3 regions of the Mesorhizobium sp. Cs1321R2N1 genome follow, and region 2 is predicted to be linked to each of the others. Evidence: predicted binding sites of a transcription regulator. Region 2 holds the regulator's gene; each other region holds the start of a gene.
What was found. Region 2 encodes PhoB, which activates phosphate uptake and scavenging genes when phosphate is short. Its sites were predicted from a motif close to TGTCATNNANCTGTCAT; they were not measured.
Positions count from the first base shown of each region.

Region 1 (6,242 bases), on a different contig from region 2:
CTGGCCGGCGGTGAGCGGATGCTCCGGAATGCGGTGGCGGGTCTGGATGATGCGGGCGGTGGCGGTATCGGTGGTCACCGCGACATTGGCTACTTTCTTGAAGAAGGCGCGGATCGATACGGCATTGGTGGTGTCGTCGGCACCCTGGTCGATGACCTTCAGCACGTCGTCGGGGCCGATGATCGAGGCGGTAACCTGGACGCCGCCGGTGCCCCAGCCATAAGGCATCGGCATTTCGCGCGAGGCGAACGGCACCTGGTAGCCGGGAATGGCGATGCCCTTGAGGATCGCGCGGCGGATCATCCGCTTTGTCTGCTCGTCGAGATAGGCGAAGTTGTAGGTGGCGATGTCGGTGGATTGCGCGGTCATTCCGCTGCCTCCTTCTTTTCTTCCGCCTTTGCTGGATTTTCGCGGGCCTCATATTCGGCGCGCATACGGCGCACGAGGTCGAGCTCGGCCTGGAAATCGACATAGTGCGGTAGCTTCAGGTGCTCGACGAAGCCGGTGGCCTGGACATTGTCCGAGTGCGAGATGACGAACTCCTCGTCCTGCGCGGCGGCAACGACGTCCTCACCGAGTTCGGAGGCGCGCAGCGCCCGGTCGCAGAGCGCCATGGCCATCGCCTTGCGCTCGCTCTGGCCGAAGACGAGACCGTAGCCGCGGGTGAATTGCGGCGGCGCCTTGGCCGAGCCCTTGAACTGGTTGACCATCTGGCATTCGGTGACGCGCACCGTGCCGAGCGGCACCGCGAACGGCAGTTCGGGAACGTCGAGTTCCAGCTCGACCTCGCCGATGCGGATCTCGCCGACGAACGGATGGTTGCGGGCATAGCCGCGCTGCGTTGAATAGCCGAGCGCCAGCAGAAAACCCTCGTCGCCGCGCGATAGCGCCTGCAGGCGGATGTCACGTGCCATCGGGAATTCCAGCGGTTCGCGGGTGATGTCGCCGGGAACATGGTCCTGCGGCATGTCGCCATCGGGTTCGATCAGGCCTTCGCGGGCGAGGATGGCCGAGACACGCGGCATGGGCTCGGCCTGGCCGGCGCGCTGCACCGGTTCGGCGACGCCTGCGCCGGCGGCAAGCTCCGGGTCGAGCAGGCGGTGCGTATAGTCGAAGGTCGGACCAAGCAGCTGGCCGCCAGGCAGATCCTTGTAGGTCGCCGAGACGCGCCGTTCGACCAGCATCGCGCTGGTGTCGATCGGGCTGGTGTAACCGAAGCGCGGCAATGTCGTGCGATAGGCGCGCACCAGAAAGATCGCCTCGATCATGTCGCCGCGCGCCTGGGCGATGGCGAGTGCCGCCAGCTCACGGTCATAGAGCGAGCCTTCGCTCATCACCCTGTCGACGCCGAGCGCCAGCTGTTCGACGATCTGGTCGAGGCGCAGCGCCGGCACCGACCGGTCGCCACGCCGGCGGTCGGCAAGCAGGCTGTGAGCGTTGGCAATTGCGGCTTCGCCACCTTTTACCGCGACATACATCTTCAAGCCTCCATCGTCTTGATGCGCGTCGTGCGCGGCAGGCAGGCTATGCCGTCCGATGTGGCGAGGATGATGTCGACGCCGCGCGGAAAGCGCTTGTTGTTTTGCTTCCACTGCTCGACGAAGTGACGCGGCATCTGCGCCGGCGCGATCGCGGCGCTGGTTTCGATGCCGGGGCCTTCGAGCAACAGCGGGGACCCTGAAGCGAGGTCCCCGACCTGCAGGATCAGCGTCGTCGATCGGTCGGGATAATCCTGCGTGCCCTGCGAAAAACCGTCGAGCGCCATCATCTCGGCCGGTGTGGCAATGAAGGCGAAGTGCGCGTCGGCCGGCGTGTTGGCCAGCGGCGCACCGGTGTGGAAGCCAAGCCAGGAGCCGATCGCCGCGGAGGCATGCAGGGCCGGGTCGAGCCAGAGCGGCGTGTCGTTGTCGCACAGCGCCAGGGCTATAGCGCCCGAGGTTGCCGAAAGCGGCGCCGGCGGGCGGGCCAAGGTCGGCAAGGGCTGGACGCTGCCCGGCCGCGCCATGGCATCCATGACGGCCCGAAACACGGTCTGGGCGTTGAAGACCGGATCGGCGAAACCGCCCTCGATCGATTGTGCCGCGATATCCATCAATCTTCTCCGCGAACCATGGTGAAGAAATCCACTTTCGTCGCCGCCGTCTCGGCGCGGCGTTTCTCGTGGGCAGTGGTCAGAGCCGAGCGCAAGGGCGCAATGAGCCTGGTCTCGACCTCGGTGCGGTGGGCAGGATCCTGCCAGAGCGCGTCGGCGATGGCTGCCAGCTTCGCCTTCTGCTTGTCGCGGCCAAGCGCGTAGCAATGGCCGACCTGCCCGGATGGCAGCCGGACGGTGGCACGCGTGACGGTCGCCTCCCCCACATTGAAGGGCGCGCCGCCGCCGCCGATGCGGCCACGCAGCGTGACCAGGCCGGTCTCGGGGCCGCGCAGCAGCTCGGCTTGCGAAGGCAGGCCGGCCTCGTTCCAGAGCCGCGCGATGTCGTCGCCGCTCGATTGCGCCAAGGTGGCCATGGCAGCCTTGCGCTCGGCCTGGTCGCGGGCTTCCTGTCCTCGCATCGCCAACTTTCCTCTTCGTTAAATTTGTCTATTGATATAGACAACTATACAAATTATACATATTACCTAGCGCGAGTCCATGACGGGTGCGTGACAGGCCGGGAGGCAAAAACATGACCGGGCAAGCGGCCGATACCATCGAGCGGCGCAGCGGCGTCTCACTTTGGCGCCAGATCGCCGACAGGATCCTGCAAGCGATTGCCATTGGCGATTTCGCCGAAAATGCCGCGCTGCCGCCCGAGGTCGCGCTGGCGGAGCGTTATGGCGTCAACCGTCACACCGTGCGCAGCGCCATATCGGCCCTCGTACAGGAGGGCGTATTGCGGGCCGAACAGGGGCGCGGCACGTTCGTCTTGTCGCGCAAGCGGCTGTCCTATCCGATCGGCGCGCGCACGCGCTTCTCTGCGGGGCTGCAGGGGCAGACCTCGGAACGGCACATCGTGCTGCTTGCTTTCTCGGTCGAGCCTGCCAGCCAGCGCGTTGCCGAGGGGCTTGGCCTTGCCCGGGGTGCCGAGGTAATCCGGCTGGAAACGCGCGGCGAGGCCGACGGACGGCCGGTGTCGCGCGCTGCCGCATGGTTCGAGGCGAAGCGCTTTGCCGGCATCGACAAGGCGATGGCGCAAACCGGTTCGATCACCGCGTCGCTCGCTCGTTTCGGTATCGACGACTATCTCAGGCAATCGACCGTGCTGTCCGCGCGCCATGCGGACGCCGCCGATCTCGCCGATCTCGATCTGCAGCCGGGCGCCATCGTGCTGGTGACAGTGGCGGTCAACGTCACGCCCGACGGCCAGCCAATCCAGTTTTCCGAATCGCGTTTTCCGGCCGAGCGTGTGGAGCTGAAGCTCTCGGCGCTATAGCGCCCTGGCTATCCGATCTCGATCACGGCCTTTATCAGGCCCGACTTCTCGTGTGCCCAGCGTGCGAGATCCCCTGGCGTATCGGCCAGCGTGGTGCGGTGGGTGACGAGCTTGGCCAGCGGCACGGCACCATTGCGGATCGAGGCGGCGACATGATCGAAGTCGGCGCGCAACGCATTGCGGCTGCCTACCAATGTCATTTCGCGCTTGTGGAATTCAGGATCGGAAAAGCCGATGTCGTCCTTGACGACGCTGACCAGCACCAATGTGCCGCCATGCGCGACATGGGCGAAGGCCGATCGCACCGACCGGGTGTTTCCGGTGGCGTCGAAGACCACGTCGAAGCCTTCGCCGTCGGTCGCATCACGCACCAGATCGGACACGGGTGCTTGCGAGCCGTCGAGAATCGAAAAGCCGAGCTCACTCGCCGCGAAGACCAGTCTTTCGGTGCTCATGTCGAGAAGTGTCACCTCGAGCCCGGCAATGCGTGCGAAGATGGCGGTGCCAAGCCCGATCGGGCCGGCGCCGATGACCAGCGTGCGCGCGCCGGGCTCGGAACGCGCGCGGCGCACCGCATGCGCGCCGATGGCCAGGAATTCGACGGCGGCGGCGTCGGCGAGCGACAGCCCGTTTGTGGGATAAAGGTTCTGCGCCGGCACCAGGATCTGTTCGCACATGGCGCCGTCGCGATGCACGCCGAGCACCTCGATTCTGACACAGCAATTGGGCTTGCCGTGCCGGCAGGCGATGCATTTGCGGCAGGAGAGATACGGGTTGATGATGACCGGTTCGCCGACCGCAAGACCCGCTCCTTCGCCGACTTCGACGACGGTGCCAGACACCTCATGGCCCATGATGCGGGGGTAGGCGAGGAACGGGTGCTTGCCCTCGAAGATGTGATAGTCGGTGCCGCAGATGCCGACATGGCTGACCGCCACCAGTGCCCAGCCGGGAGGTGGCTGGGAGGGCGTGGGACGGTCTTCCAGAATGAGTTCGCCGGGCGAGCGGCAGACGACGGCTTTCATGTTTCAGTCCATTTTGGATTTACGAAACCGCCGGCCCGTTTTGATACCGGGCCGGAGATCGATTTTCGGTTCGTTGACTACTTGCCGCCGCGGCGGCGCAGACCGTCGAAATAGACGATGACGATGATCAGCACGCCGGTGATGACACGCTGCCAGAAGGCGTTGACGTTGAGCAGGTTGGCGCCGTTGTTGATGGTGGCGAGAATGAAGGCGCCGAGCAGCGGCCCATGGACCGAGCCGACCGCGCCGAACAGCGAGGTGCCGCCGATCACCGACGAGGCGATCGCCTGCAGTTCCCAGCCTTCGGCCTGGGTCGGATTGCCGATGCCGATGCGCGAAGCCAAGAGCACGCCGACGAACGCCGCGCAGAGACCCGACAGCGTGTAGGCCATGAAGATGGTGCGCTGGACATTGACGCCGGACAGGCGCGAGGCCTCGGCGTTCGACCCGACCGAGAAAAGGTACCGGCCCCAGCGGCTGTGATGCAGGAATACATAGGCGGGTATGCCGACCAGCAGGACCATCCAGAATAGATTGGGAACGCCGAGGAAGGAGTTGCGCGAGAATTCCTGGAAGGCATCATTGTTGATCGAAATCGAATTGCCGTTGGTCATCAAAAGGCCAATGCCGCGCAGCGACGTCAGGGTCGCCAGCGTGATGATGAAGGGCGGCAGGCCCATCTTGACGATGCCAAAACCATGGAAGAGGCCGATGGCGACGCCGACCAGCAAGGTGAGCAGGATGGCGAGGAAGACCGGGACGCCGGCATTGATCAACATCGCGGCGATGACGGTTGCGAAGCCGACCACCGCGCCGACGGACAGATCGATGCCGCCGGTAATGATGACGAAGGTCTGGCCGACAGCCAAAATGGCGATCATCGAACCCTGACGCAGCAGATTCGAGATGTTGTTGGCCGACGCGAAGCTCGATGTGGACAACGACAGGATGACCCACAGCAGCACCAGCAGCGCCAGCAGCGTCAGTCCGAACAGGGCGTTGTAATTGCGCTTCGGTTTTTCGGCAGGAATCGCCTCGGTGCTCATGTCTTTCCTCCCAGCTTTTCTTGTTTCTCGGCGAGCGCCTGTGTGAGAATGTCCTCGTGATCGGCGGTGTGGAACCCGTGCGTGGCCACCAGCTTGCCGCGGCGGAACACGTGCAGCGTGTCGGCCAGTTCATAGACCTCCGGCAAATAGGACGAGATCAGGATGATGCCGGCGCCCTTCGACAAGAGCGCGCTGAACAGGCGGTAGATTTCGGCCTTGGTGCCGACATCGACGCCAACCGTCGGCTCGTCGAAGATGAACAGCTTGGCGCCGTGCGCCAGCCATTTGCCGATGACGATCTTCTGCTGGTTGCCGCCGGATAGGCTGGAAGCCAACGCATGGCGCGTCGGAGTCTTGATCCTGAGGCCAGCAATCTGGCGGTCGGCCTCGGCCTTCTCTTTCGCGTTCGAGATCAACAAATTGCTGGAGATGCGCTTGTAGATCGGCAGGTTGAGGTTGAGGCCAACCGGCAAATTGAGACAGAGACCCTGGTCGCGGCGGCTTTCCGGCGCCAGCGCCATGCCGAGCTTGATCGCGTCATGCTCGGAGTTGATCTGGACATCCTTGCCTTCCCACAGGACCTGACCGGCCGACTTCTTATGCCGGCCGTAGAGCGTGGTGACGAATTCGCTGCGCCCGGCGCCGATCAGGCCGTAGAGCCCGACGATCTCGCCGGCACGGACTGTCATCGACACGTTTTCGAAGCCCTTGCCCGAGAGGTTCCTGGCCTCGATGATCGCCGCACCCGGAGTGAAATG
Region 1 covers NZ_JAPYKP010000072.1:13,256-19,497, forward strand. Annotated here, with positions in the region: gene O7A61_RS18650 (alpha-D-ribose 1-methylphosphonate 5-phosphate C-P-lyase PhnJ) at 1-369, opposite strand, end outside; gene O7A61_RS18655 (carbon-phosphorus lyase complex subunit PhnI) at 366-1,478, opposite strand; gene phnH (phosphonate C-P lyase system protein PhnH) at 1,481-2,092, opposite strand; gene phnG (phosphonate C-P lyase system protein PhnG) at 2,092-2,553, opposite strand; gene phnF (phosphonate metabolism transcriptional regulator PhnF) at 2,667-3,413, shown strand; gene O7A61_RS18675 (zinc-binding alcohol dehydrogenase family protein) at 3,422-4,438, opposite strand; gene O7A61_RS18680 (ABC transporter permease) at 4,516-5,484, opposite strand; gene O7A61_RS18685 (sugar ABC transporter ATP-binding protein) at 5,481-6,242, opposite strand, start outside.
Region 1: the regulator PhoB is predicted to act here: its motif matches at 2,633-2,649, upstream of phnF (phosphonate metabolism transcriptional regulator PhnF).

Region 2 (6,242 bases):
ACGACGCCGCGATCAAGGCGCTGAACCCCTCGCTCACCCTGCCGTCGACCGCGATCGCCGTCGTGCATCGCTCGGACGGTTCGGGCACGACCTTCAACTTCACCGACTACCTGGTGAAACTGTCGCCCGACTGGAAGGACAAGGTTGGTTCGGACACGGCCGTCGAATGGCCGACCGGCGTCGGCGCCAAGGGCAGCGAAGGCGTTGCCAACACCGTCAAGCAGACCGACGGCGGCATCGGCTACGTCGAATATGCCTATGCCAAGCAGAACAAGCTGTCCTACTCCAAGATGGTGAATGCAGCCGGCAAGGTTGTCGAGCCGTCGCTCGAATCCTTCGGCGCCGCCGCTTCGAATGCCGACTTCAAGGGCGCGAAGAACTTCAACGTCATCATCACCAACGAGCCCGGCGACGCCACCTGGCCGATCGCCGCCTCGACCTGGGTGCTGATCCACAAGGCTCCGGACGATGCCGCTGCCACCGGCGAAGCGCTGAAGTTCTTTGCCTGGGCCTACAAGGACGGCAAAGAAACCGCCAAGACGCTCGACTACGTGTCGATCCCCGACAGCGTCGTCGACCTGATCAAGGCTTCGTGGAAGGCCGACATCCAGGCCGGCGGCAAGCCGGTCTACGCTGGCGAGTAACATCACCCGAAGGAGCGCCGCTTCACGCGGCGCTCCTTTTTCTCAACACAAAGAGCCGAGCTTGACATGAGTGCTGTCCAGGAAGCCTTGCCAGCCATTAAGGGCTCGCGCGACGCCATCGTCAGACGCTTCGCGTTAACAGATTCGATCTTCCATGGGCTGACCCGCGCCGCCGCCATTCTCGTGCTGGTGTTGCTTGGCGGCGTCGCCATCTCGTTGTTTGCCGGTTCCTGGCAGGCACTGTCGACCTTCGGCTTCTCGTTTCTGACCAGCGAGAGCTGGAACCCGGTGACGGAGAAATTCGGCGCCCTGGCGCCTATCTATGGCACCATTGTCACATCGGCCATCGCCATCCTGATCGCCGTGCCGCTCGGCATCGGCATTGCCATTTTTCTCACCGAGCTTTGCCCGCGCCCGCTTCGGCGCCCAATCGGCATGGCGGTGGAACTGCTGGCCGGCATTCCTTCGATCATCTACGGCATCTGGGGCCTGTTCGTCCTGGCGCCGTTCCTGCAGACGACGGTGCAGCCCTTCATCATCAGCGTTTTCCATGGCGTTCCCGGTCTTGGCAGCCTGTTTGCCGGTCCGCCCTACGGCATCGGCCTGCTGACCTCGTCGCTGATCCTCGCCATCATGGTGCTGCCCTTCATCACCTCGATCACCAAGGACGTGTTCGACACGGTGCCGCCGGTGCTGAAGGAGTCCGCCTACGGCATTGGCTGCACGACCTGGGAAGTGACACGTCGCGTCGTCATCCCTTACACCCGCATCGGCATCATGGGCGGCGTCATGCTTGGCCTTGGCCGCGCGCTCGGCGAAACCATGGCGGTGACCTTCGTGATCGGTAATGCGCACCGCATCTCGACCTCGCTGTTCGCGCCGGCAACGACAATCTCCGCGACCATCGCCAATGAATTCACCGAAGCCGTCGGCGACCTCTATACGTCCTCGCTGGTAGCGCTTGGCCTGATCCTGTTCGTCATCACTTTCCTCATCCTTGCCATCGCACGCTACATGCTGATGCGCATCGACGCCCGCACCGGAGCCTGACCGATGTCGACAGCCTCGTCGCTTCACAGCCGCCGCAAGACCAGAAACTCGGTGATGATGACGCTGTGCGTCGCCGCCGCGGGCATCGGGCTTGCCTGGCTGGCACTGATCCTCGGCGCATTGGTCTACAAAGGCGCAGCCGGGCTCTCCCTTGATGTGTTTACGCAGATGACGCCGCCCCCCGGCGATGCCGGCGGCCTGCTGAACGCTATCTATGGCAGCGTGGTGATGACGGTCATCGCCGTTATCGTCGGCACGCCAATCGGTGTTCTGGCCGGCACCTACATGGCCGAATACGGCCGCTTCTCGAAACTCACCACCGTGGTGCGCTTCATCAACGACATTCTGCTATCGGCGCCGTCGATCATCATTGGCCTGTTTGTCTACGAATTGATGGTGCGGCCGATGGGGCATTTCTCGGCGATCGCCGGCGCCGTCGCGCTGGCCATCCTGGTCATCCCCGTGGTCGTGCGCACCACCGAGGACATGCTCAACCTGGTGCCGAACGCCTTGCGCGAAGCCGGCACCGCGATCGGCGCGCCGCGCTGGGTGGTCATCAAATCAGTGGCTTATCGTGCAGCACTTTCCGGCATCGTCACCGGCATATTGCTGTCGATCGCCCGCATCTCCGGCGAGACGGCGCCGCTGCTCTTCACCGCGCTCAACAACCAGTTCTGGTCGAGCAATCTCAACGCGCCGATGGCCAGCCTGCCGGTCACCATCTTCCAGTTCGCTCTCAGCCCCTATGAGGAATGGCAGCAACTGGCCTGGACCGGCGCACTCATAATCACATTGACGGTTCTCGCGCTCAGCATCTTTGCGCGCAGCCTGACCGGACGCAGAGAGGACAAATGAGCCAGATGTTGTCTCCAGACATGACGATTGCCACCGAGGCAGCCGCCAAGGCGAAGATCGAGGTCAAGAACCTCAATTTCTACTACGGCCAGTCGAAGGCGCTGAAGGACATCACGTTGTCGCTGCCCGAGCGCAGCGTGACGGCCTTCATCGGACCGTCGGGTTGCGGAAAGTCGACGCTGCTGCGCGTCTTCAACCGCATCTACGAACTCTACCCCAAGCAGACCGCCGAGGGCCAGGTGCTGCTCGACGGCCAGAACGTTCTCGACCGTTCGCAGGATCTCAACCTGCTGCGGACCAAGATCGGCATGGTGTTCCAGAAGCCGACGCCGTTCCCGATGTCGATCTATGAGAACATCGCTTTCGGTGTCAGGCTCTATGAGAAGATCAGCAAGGCCGAGATGGACGGCCGTGTCGAGCAGGCGCTGAAGCGCGCCGCATTGTGGACCGAGGTCAAGGACAAGCTGAACGCCAGCGGCCTCAGCCTGTCGGGCGGCCAGCAGCAGCGTCTTTGCATCGCCCGCACCGTGGCGGTGAAGCCGGAGGTCATCCTGCTCGACGAGCCGGCCTCGGCGCTCGATCCGCTGTCGACCGCCAAGATCGAGGAACTGATCGACGAGTTGCAGGCCGACTACACGATCGTCATCGTCACCCACAATATGCAGCAGGCGGCGCGCGTGTCACGCCAGACGGCTTTCATGTATCTGGGCGAACTGGTCGAATTCGACAAGACCGAGAAGATCTTCACGTCGCCTCGCGAGAAGCGCACGCAGGACTACATCACCGGCCGCTTCGGCTGATATCACGCATACGAGGACCAGGATCATGGCCGAACATACAGTCGCAGCCTTCGACGAGGATCTCGGACAGATCAGCAGGCTGATCAGCGACATGGGCGATCTCGCCGGCACGATGGTCGGCGGCGCCACCAAGGCGCTGCTGAATTCCGACAACGCGCTGGCACAGCGCGTCGTCTCCGACGACGCCATCATGGACGCGCGCCAGCGCGAGCTCGACGACCGAGCCATCACCCTCATCGCCAAGCGTCAGCCGATGGCCGACGATCTGCGTCATGTCGTCGGCTCGATCCGGATGGCGGGCGATCTCGAGCGCATCGGCGACCTTGCCAAGAACATTGCCAAGCGCGTCGGCTCCGTCGGCCTCTCCGCCACGCCACGCGACCTGTCGCATTCGATCGACTCCATGGCGCAGCTGGTGCTGATCCAGGTGCAGGGCGTGGTCGAGGAATATGCGGCCGGCGATGCCGCCGCACTCGCCAAGCTCAGGAATGACGACGAACGCATCGATGTCAAATACACATCGGTGTTCCGCGAACTCCTGACCTACATGATGGAAGACCCGCGCAACATCACGGCTTGCACGCATCTTTTGTTCTGCGCCAAGAATCTCGAACGCATCGGCGACCACGTGACCAACATTGCCGAGAATGCATATTATGTGCTGACCGGCACGCAACTGCCCGCCAACCGTCCGAAGCAGGACGAGACGGCGATGTCGGTGCCGGCGGCTTGACGGCAGGGATGATCAATCGATGATCGCGCCACGCATCATGGTGGTGGAGGACGAGGAGCCGCTCGGCGTGCTCCTCCGCTACAATCTGGAATCGGAAGGCTACCAGGTCGAGGTGGTGACACGCGGCGACGAAGCCGAGATCCGCCTCCAGGAGAACGTGCCCGACCTCCTGGTGCTCGACTGGATGGTGCCGGCGGTTTCCGGCATCGAACTCTGTCGGCGCCTGCGAATGCGGCCCGAGACCGAGAGGCTGCCGATCATCATGCTGACGGCGCGCGGCGAGGAGAGCGACCGCGTGCGCGGCCTCTCGACCGGTGCCGACGACTATCTGGTCAAGCCGTTCTCGACACCGGAATTCATGGCCCGGGTCAAGGCGCTGCTGCGCCGCGCCAAGCCGGAAGTGCTGTCCAGCGTGCTCAAGGTCGGCGACATCGTGCTCGACCGGGAATCGCACCGGGTCTATCGCAAGAAGAGCGAGATCCGGCTCGGGCCGACCGAGTTTCGCCTGCTGGAATTCATGATGCGCCATCCCGGCCGCGTGTTCTCGCGCAGCCAGTTGCTCGACAATGTCTGGGGCGAGACGATCTATATCGATGAACGCACCGTGGACGTGCATGTCGGCCGGCTGCGCAAGGCGGTTAACAATGGCCGTATGCCGGACGTGATCCGCACCATTCGCGGCGCTGGCTACGCGATCCGCGAAGACTGAAATCAGGCTACATTCTTGCCCGGAACGCCGGGCTTCGCCAGCACGCCCGGCGCGAAAATCTCCTGGTCCACGAAGGTCAATGCGCGCATAGCGCAACCTTCGCGGATGAGCGGCAGCTCGTTCGGCTCGGTGTCGAAGGAAATCGATTCCGAATGCTGGCCGCCGGCGGTCTGGGCGATGGCCTCGCGCAAGGCCGGCTCGATCAGGTCGAAGGCGGCGGCGCTGACGCCGACCATGGCGACGGGTGCGGGATCGATCAGCGCGAACAGGCTGCCCAGTCCATAGCCCAGCGCCTCGCCGGCCTTGCGATAGGCTTCGCGCTCCGGTCCGTCTTTCTCCCTTGCCGTCGCGGCGAGTGTCCGCATCTGCGCATCGCTGACATCTGCGACCGGTTCGGCGTCCTCGCCAAGCTGCCTGGCGTTGCGCCAGATGGCGTAGTTGCCGGCATAGGCCTCGACGCAGCCGCGCCGCCCGCAGCGGCAGAGCGCGCCTCCCGGGCGATGGATCATGTGGCCGAACTCGCCTCCCGATGAATGCGTGCCGGTGAACAGCTCGCCCTTCAGCACCAGGCCCATGCCGATGCCGTGCGAGAGCAGGATGGCGATGAAGTCGTCGCGGTAGCGTTCGGGGTCGCGCCAGCGCAGCGCCACCGCCATCATGTTGCAGTCGTTCTCCATGGTGGCGGGGATGCCGAACTCGGCTTCAAGTATGTCGGCGAAGGGAATGTCCGTCTGCGGCGTGATCGGCGACCACAGCATCGCACGCGCCTCGGTGTCAGTGATGCCCTGGATCGCCAGCGCGATGCGGGCAATACTGCGGACGTCGAGATCGGGGTCCTCGAGGCGCCGCCGCACTATTGCCGTGCATTCGCCGATCAGCGCCTCGCGCGACATGGTCAGCGTGTCCAGCCGGCGCTGTTCCTCGGCGACCACCTGGCCGGCATAATCGATGACGGCGACGGACAGGAAATTCAGCGACAGCACCACGGTCATCACAGCCGCGGCCTCGGGGTTGAGGCCAAGGCCAACCTGCGGCCGGCCGCGTTTCAATGAGCCGGCCTCGTTCGGCTTGCCTTCGGTCAGGATACCCTCGCCGATCAGGTCGGCTGATATCGCCGATATGGTCGAGTGGCTGAGGCCGGTGGTGGCGGCGATCTCGGTGCGCGAGGGCTGACCACCCTGACGCACGGCTGCAATCACCATGGCGCGGTTGCGCCGGCGCAGATCGTCGTGGCGGATTCCGACCGACATGTTTACCACATCCTCCCGTCGCCGCGGTTCTTGACACCCCTTCGAACATCTCCGGCAACGGGTCGAATACTGGCAGAAGCGGCAGGAGCTGTCATTTATTTATTGCGGGACCCGAAAAAAGGTACACGGCACCTCAAAATCCATCAGAATCGATGTTGACAGTGTTCCGACGATGGACCAGTGTTTTTTCGAGGCTCGAAA
Region 2 covers NZ_JAPYKP010000024.1:51,738-57,979, forward strand. Annotated here, with positions in the region: gene pstS (phosphate ABC transporter substrate-binding protein PstS) at 1-644, shown strand, start outside; gene pstC (phosphate ABC transporter permease subunit PstC) at 711-1,694, shown strand; gene pstA (phosphate ABC transporter permease PstA) at 1,698-2,549, shown strand; gene pstB (phosphate ABC transporter ATP-binding protein PstB) at 2,546-3,349, shown strand; gene phoU (phosphate signaling complex protein PhoU) at 3,375-4,082, shown strand; gene phoB (phosphate regulon transcriptional regulator PhoB) at 4,102-4,791, shown strand; gene O7A61_RS09565 (ROK family protein) at 4,794-6,041, opposite strand.

Region 3 (6,242 bases), on a different contig from region 2:
ATGTCTGTCCATGCGCGGCGCCGACGGCGATGACGATGAACACCACCTCGACGCCCTCGAGCAGCACCGCCTTGAAGGAGGCCAGTCCGGCGAGGTAGTCGGCGCGCCGGTCGTCGGCCTGCCGGTGCAGCGCCGCGGTTTCCTTGGCGAAGGCCGCCTCCTCGTCATGCAGGGCGATGACGCCGACGCTGCGCAGGATGGCCTTTCGCAGCCAGCGCATGCCGAACAGGATCAGCAGCACCCCGACAGCGAACTGCAGCGTCGTGATCGGCACCAGCGCCAGCAGCGGCCCGAACGCCAGCACCAGGGCCGCCAGCAGCGCCAGCGCCAGCGCGGCGCCCGCTAGTGCCGGACGCCAGCTGCGTGTCACCCCGACCGCCAGCACGATGGTGAAGGCTTCGACGACCTCGACCAGGGATGCGAGAAATGCCGCCGTGACTGTCGAGAGGATGGGTGTCAGTGTCTGCATCAAGGCTTCCTGTCTGGCTCGACCGTGATCCCCGGGGCGAATTCCCGGATCGTAACGCAGAATCACCCTATGCGGCCAGCATCCCCAAGCGTTCCGGCGGCAGCGCAAGCAAACGGGTGAAGCGGGCCCGGCTCTAGATCAGGCCCGACATGTCGGAAAAGGCCATCGCCTTGCGCAGCAGCTCGGCGAAGCGCTCGCCGGCCACCTCGCGCGGGCCGCTATTGTCGAGCGACGTGACGCCCGGACCGGACAAGGTCACATTGGCGCTGCGCGCCAGCCGCGCCAGCACTTCGCCGCGCGACTCGCGGCCGCGCATCGCCAGCCGTTCCGCCAGCACCTCGGGCGAAGCGGTGATCTCGACGATTGCCAGATTGGCATAGCGTTCGCGCAAGGTGGGGATGATCGCGCGCGACACGTTGGCCACGGCGACGTGGCCATTGGAGACGGACCAGTCGACATCGGCAGGCAGGCCATAGCGCAGCCCATGCGCTTCCCAGGAGATGGCGAAGGCGCCGTCGGCATCGGCCTCGGCGAAGGCGGCGTCGGCCAGCGTGTCGTGATCCTCGCTCGCCGCGTCGCTCGGCCTGGTGATGACGCGGCGCACGAACTCCAGCTGCGTCTCGTCGGCGAAAAGCGCCTTGGCATAGCCGATCACCGTGTCCTTGCCGGCACCGCTCGGGCCCACGACAGCGACAAAGACGCCGTGACGGATCGGAAAGGTTTCGGCGGACAGTTCGCGCTCGATCGAGGCCGACACCATCATGCCACCCGGCGTCCCTGCCGCCAGACGGTGCGTACGACCGGAACATGATCGTCGACGCGCACGCGCACCAGATCGGCGCGGCGTCCCTGCTCGACGACACCGCGGTCGTCAAGGCCGACGGCCTGCGCCGGGTTCTTCGAAACCATGGCGACGGCCTGCGGCAGCGAAATGCCTTCGACCATGTCACCGAGGAAGAAGGCCGACTGGATCAGGCTGAAGGGGATGTAATCGGAGGACAGGATGTCGAGCAGACCGTCGCTGGCCAAGGTGCGGGCCGAAACATTGCCCGAGTGCGAGGCGCCGCGCATGACATTGGGCGCGCCCATCAGCACGCCGAGCCCGGCGGCCTTCGAGGCCCGCGCCGCTTCCTCGGTGGTCGGGAACTCGGCCACCCGCACACCCTGCTCGATGGCCTCGTCGACATGGGCCGACGTGGCGTCGTCGTGGCTGGCGAGCACGATGCCGCGCTCCTGGCAGGCGGCGGCGATGAAGACGCGGTTCGGTCCGGAGTTGCGTGCCGATTCGTCCATCCGCTTCTCGCAGAATTTCTGGAAGTCGCGATCCGAGAGTTTCAGCTTGCGCTGGTAGTAGTAGGCATAGGTTTCCAGATTGACGAACTGGCGCTGGCCCGGCGCATGGTCCATCAGCGATGCCAGCCTGACCCGCTCGTCGCCGTCGAAATTGGCGAATGCGTTGAGGCAATCCGGCGCTGAAACCTCGCAGCGAAGATGCAGGAAGTGATCGGCCCGCAGACGATCCTGCGCAACGCTGTCCTCGATCGCATCGGCCAGCTTGCGGATGTCGTCCAATGTCAGGTCGGCGTCTTCGTCCATGCCGACGCGGAGCGCGTCGAGCACGGTGGTAATGCCGGCGGTCGCGACCTGCGCGTCATGGGCAAGCACCGCCGCGATCGGGTTCCAGCGCACTTTCGGGCGCGGCGCGTAATGGCCTTCGAGATGATCGGTGTGGAGTTCGACCAGCCCGGGAATGATATAGTCGCCGCCCATGTCCTCGCCGATGCGGCCAGTGCCAGCATCGATGCCGGCGATAAAGCCGTCGCGCAGCACCAGCGAACCTTCGACGATCTCGTCGGCAAGAACGATGCGGGCGTTGGAAAGAACAGTTTCGACGGTCATTGCGGGTAGTCCTTGGTTCTTGCAGTCGGGTTCGTTCAGGCGATTTTCCGGGCCGGGCGGCGTCCGAGCGCGTGCTGGGAAAGCGCCATGAACGGCGCACCGGGTTCGGGTTCGACAAACAACGTCAGCGCATCCACCAGCACGGGCTGGCGCAACACATCGGCGAAAAGGCTGTCGATCGCCGCGCGCAGACGAGGGCTTTCCTGCGGTCCGGCCCGGCCGGACAGGGTCATGTGGAAGCGGAAGGTGTCGAAGACATAGGGGTAACCCCATTGGCAGAGATTGCGAAACTCGGCCGGCTTCAGCGAATCCGGACTGCGCCGCTCGATCTCGGCCTCGCTCAACGGAGCGCGAAACCGGTCGAAATCGCGCACGACGTCGTCGGCGAAGCGGTTGAGCGGAGGCAGCGGACCATCCGGCACAAGCGCGAAGAAGCCGTCGATCTGGCTGACGACAAGGTGCGGGACCGTCACGACCGGCGTTGCTTCGGCAAAACGGTCGAGCGCCGCGCGCAGCGAAGCCTCGGTCTCTGTGGCAGCCAGGTAGAAGGGCGCTTTCAGCGTGGCGTGGAAACCATAGCGGCGCGCCGAAGCGGTGTGGAAGGCCACTTCCGCCGCCGACAGCTCGGCAACGGCCTCAACAGGCCTGGTCGCGGCACCAAACGGGTCGCGGCCCAGCCAGTTGGCGGCGATTCGCGCCAGCGGCTCGTCCTGCCGGGGAGTGAAATAAATGGCATAACGCATGGGAAGTCCTCGTTAAAGCGCGCCGCGTTTGAAGTGAGGGTGCGACGCGCTTTAAATCTTCATTTGGTGCATGTCGTCGTCCCAAAACCGCTACGCACTTTTGGGCGACGTGTACTAGAACCGTTGCCATAGGTGATTTCCATGACGGATTGACGAAGCTTTGAAGGGTTTTCGAAGGCAAATCGAGCCTCAGGGTCGTTAGCCGACGATTCTTCCAAGCTGGACCAATAGGTTCAGCCGGAACCGCAGAGCGGTCAGGCCTTCATCAACCATTCGTGCTCGGGCGCATTGTGGAATTTCCACGTCCGCTTCGGCCCGGCCATCACATTGAGATAATAGAGGTCATAGCCGTGGCAGGCGGCACAGGGATGATAGCCCCTGGGCACCAGCACCACGTCGCCGTCCTCGATCGCCATGGCTTCGTCCAGCGCGCGCCGGCCATCCTTGTCGGCGTCGGTATAGACGCGCTGGAAGGCAAAGCCCTGCGGCGGGTTGAGGCGGTGGTAGTAGGTCTCCTCGAGATAGGATTCAGCGGGCAGGTTGTCCTGGTCGTGCTTGTGCGGCGGGTAGCTCGACGTGTGGCCGCCGGGCGTGATGACCTCGACCACCAGCAATGAGTCGGCGGGCTGGCCTTCCGGCAGGATGTTGGTGACATAACGCGTGTTGGTGCCCTTGCCCCGCACCTCCTGGCCGAGATCGTCCGGTCCGATCACCCGGACCGGCAGGCCGCCGCCAAGGCCGGGCGCCGAGCACACGCCAAGTTCCAGCTCGGTATCGGCCGTCACCGACCAGTCCGATCCCTGCGGCACGTAGACGGACCACGGCTTGCCCTCGAAAGGCGACATGCGCTCGCCGAGCAGGCCGAGATCCTTGCCGGCGGCTGTCGCGGTACCCTTGCCGGTCACGAACACCAGGCAGACCTCACGGTCGTCCGTCTTTCCCGAGGCGCTTTCGCCTGGTTTCAGCCGATACAGGTCGAAACCGACATAAGTCCAGCCGGCGCTTTTCGGCGTCACATGCGCGACGCGGCCATGGCCCTTGTCGGCTTTGACGAGCAGTTTGGACATTTTGTCTCTCCTGTTCCAGTGGCTTGACGGGTTGCAGCTTGTCCAGGCCGACGATTTCACCGGTTGTTCAAAAGGATCATCGCAGACGCCTCAGATTGGCCGAGGCGCTGCAAGCTAATCGCCTACGCGACCAGTTCACTCCTTCGGTTCGGGCTCGGCCTCTTTTTCTTCAGCCGGCTTGTAGAGATAAAAAAACTGCCAGGCGCCGTAGCCGGCGAAACCGAGCGCGATCACGCCCCAGAACGGTGTGCCGGACGCGAATTCGATCACCGACCAGATCAGGCAGACCGCGACGACGGCGACGCGCCGCCAAAGCGGGCGGAAGAACGGGTGTTCATAATCTTTCATCGCGCCATCCGTAACTCAGCAATCTGTCCTCAGATAGACCGCGCGTCACCGTGAATCCAGCCTTCAGGCACTCGGAAAGCCTTGTGTCTCGACGGTGTAGCCGGCATCCGTCATCACCCGCATCAGCTCCTTGTAGCCGACCTGTGCCATCTTGAGCGGCGGGTTCTTCCTGGGATCCTGCTCAGCCTCGACCACGAACCAGCCTTCATAGCCATAATCGGCGAAGCGCTGCACGATGGCGCCAAAATCGAGCGAACCGTCGCCCGGCACGGTGAAGGCGCCGAGCGCCACGGCGTCGAGGAAGGACTGCTTCGTACGGTCGAGCTTGTCGATCACATCCATGCGCACGTCCTTCACATGGACATGGCTGATGCGCTTATGGTGGTTGTCGATTGCGCGCAGCACGTCGCCGCCGGCAAACGCGAGGTGTCCGGCATCGAGCAGCAGCGGGATGCCTTCGCCGGAATGGCGCATGAAGGCATCGAGCTCCGGCTCGGTCTCGACCACAGCCGCCATGTGATGGTGATAGGACAGCGGCATGCCTTGGTCGGCACACCATTCTCCGAATTCCGTCAGGCGCCGCGCGTAGGCTTTCATCTCGTCACTGGTGAGCTTCGGCTTGGTGGCGAGCGGCTTGGAGCGGTCGCCCTGGATCGAGCGGCCGACCTCGCCATAGACGATGCAAGGCGCGTCGACCGCCTTGAACAGGTCGATCATCGGCTGGATGCGGTTCTTGTTGGCAGCCATCTCCTCGTCCACCAGCGTGCCCGAGAACCAGCCGCCGCAGAGCGTCACGTCGGCGGCCTTCAGGATCGGCAGCATGATAGCGGGATCGTTGGGGAAGCGGCGGCCCATCTCCATGCCGGTGAAGCCGGCCGAGCGCGATTGGCGCAAGCATTCCTCCAGCGACACGTCATCGCTGAGTTCGGCAAGATCGTCGTTCCACCATGCAATGGGGGACATGCCCAGTTTGGCTTTCAAGTCGTCACTCCGGTGCTAAAAACAGTTCATTTCTTGTTCGTTGGCGTCGCCCCTCATCCGCCTGCCGGCACCTTCTCCCTGGAGAAGGGAGGAACCTCGGCGCCGACATCAATCGCCGATGGTCTGCATCTGCCGTTTCTCATCATAGGCCTTGCGCGCCGCGTTCACCTGGCTGCGCGCCGACACTTCCGGCACCGCCACGTCCCACCAATGGCCGCCGGCATCGGTGGAAACCAGCGGATCGGTGTCGATGACCAGCACGGTGGTGCGGTTGTTCTTCTTGGCCTTCTGCAGCGCGTTTTCCAGCTCGGCGATGGACGGCACCTTCTCGGCAATCGCCCCCATGCTCGCCGCGTGCGCGGCAAAGTCGATGTCGGGCAAAATATCGTGGCGCGAGTCTTTCAGGAGATTGTTGAAGTTGGCGCCGCCGGTCGCCATCTGCAGCCGGTTGATGCAGCCAAAACCCCTGTTGTCGAGCAGCACGATGGTGAGCTTGAGGCCAAGCATCACCGAGGTCGCGATCTCGGAGTTGAGCATCAGATAGGAGCCGTCGCCGATCATGACGACGACCTCTTCGTCGGACTTGGCCATCTTGGTGCCGAGCCCGCCGGCGATCTCGTAGCCCATGGTCGAGAAGCCGTATTCGGCATGGTAGGAGCCGGGCGCGCCCGCTTGCCAGAGCTTGTGCAATTCGCCGGGAAGGCCGCCTGCCGCGTGCAGCAGCGTCACGCCGGA
Region 3 covers NZ_JAPYKP010000109.1:6,916-13,157, forward strand. Annotated here, with positions in the region: gene O7A61_RS23005 (COG4280 domain-containing protein) at 1-469, opposite strand, end outside; gene phnN (phosphonate metabolism protein/1,5-bisphosphokinase (PRPP-forming) PhnN) at 603-1,232, opposite strand; gene O7A61_RS23015 (alpha-D-ribose 1-methylphosphonate 5-triphosphate diphosphatase) at 1,229-2,368, opposite strand; gene O7A61_RS23020 (DUF1045 domain-containing protein) at 2,404-3,111, opposite strand; gene iolB (5-deoxy-glucuronate isomerase) at 3,366-4,178, opposite strand; gene O7A61_RS23030 (hypothetical protein) at 4,314-4,526, opposite strand; gene iolE (myo-inosose-2 dehydratase) at 4,590-5,507, opposite strand; gene iolD (3D-(3,5/4)-trihydroxycyclohexane-1,2-dione acylhydrolase (decyclizing)) at 5,616-6,242, opposite strand, start outside.
Region 3: the regulator PhoB is predicted to act here: its motif matches at 3,253-3,269, upstream of O7A61_RS23020 (DUF1045 domain-containing protein).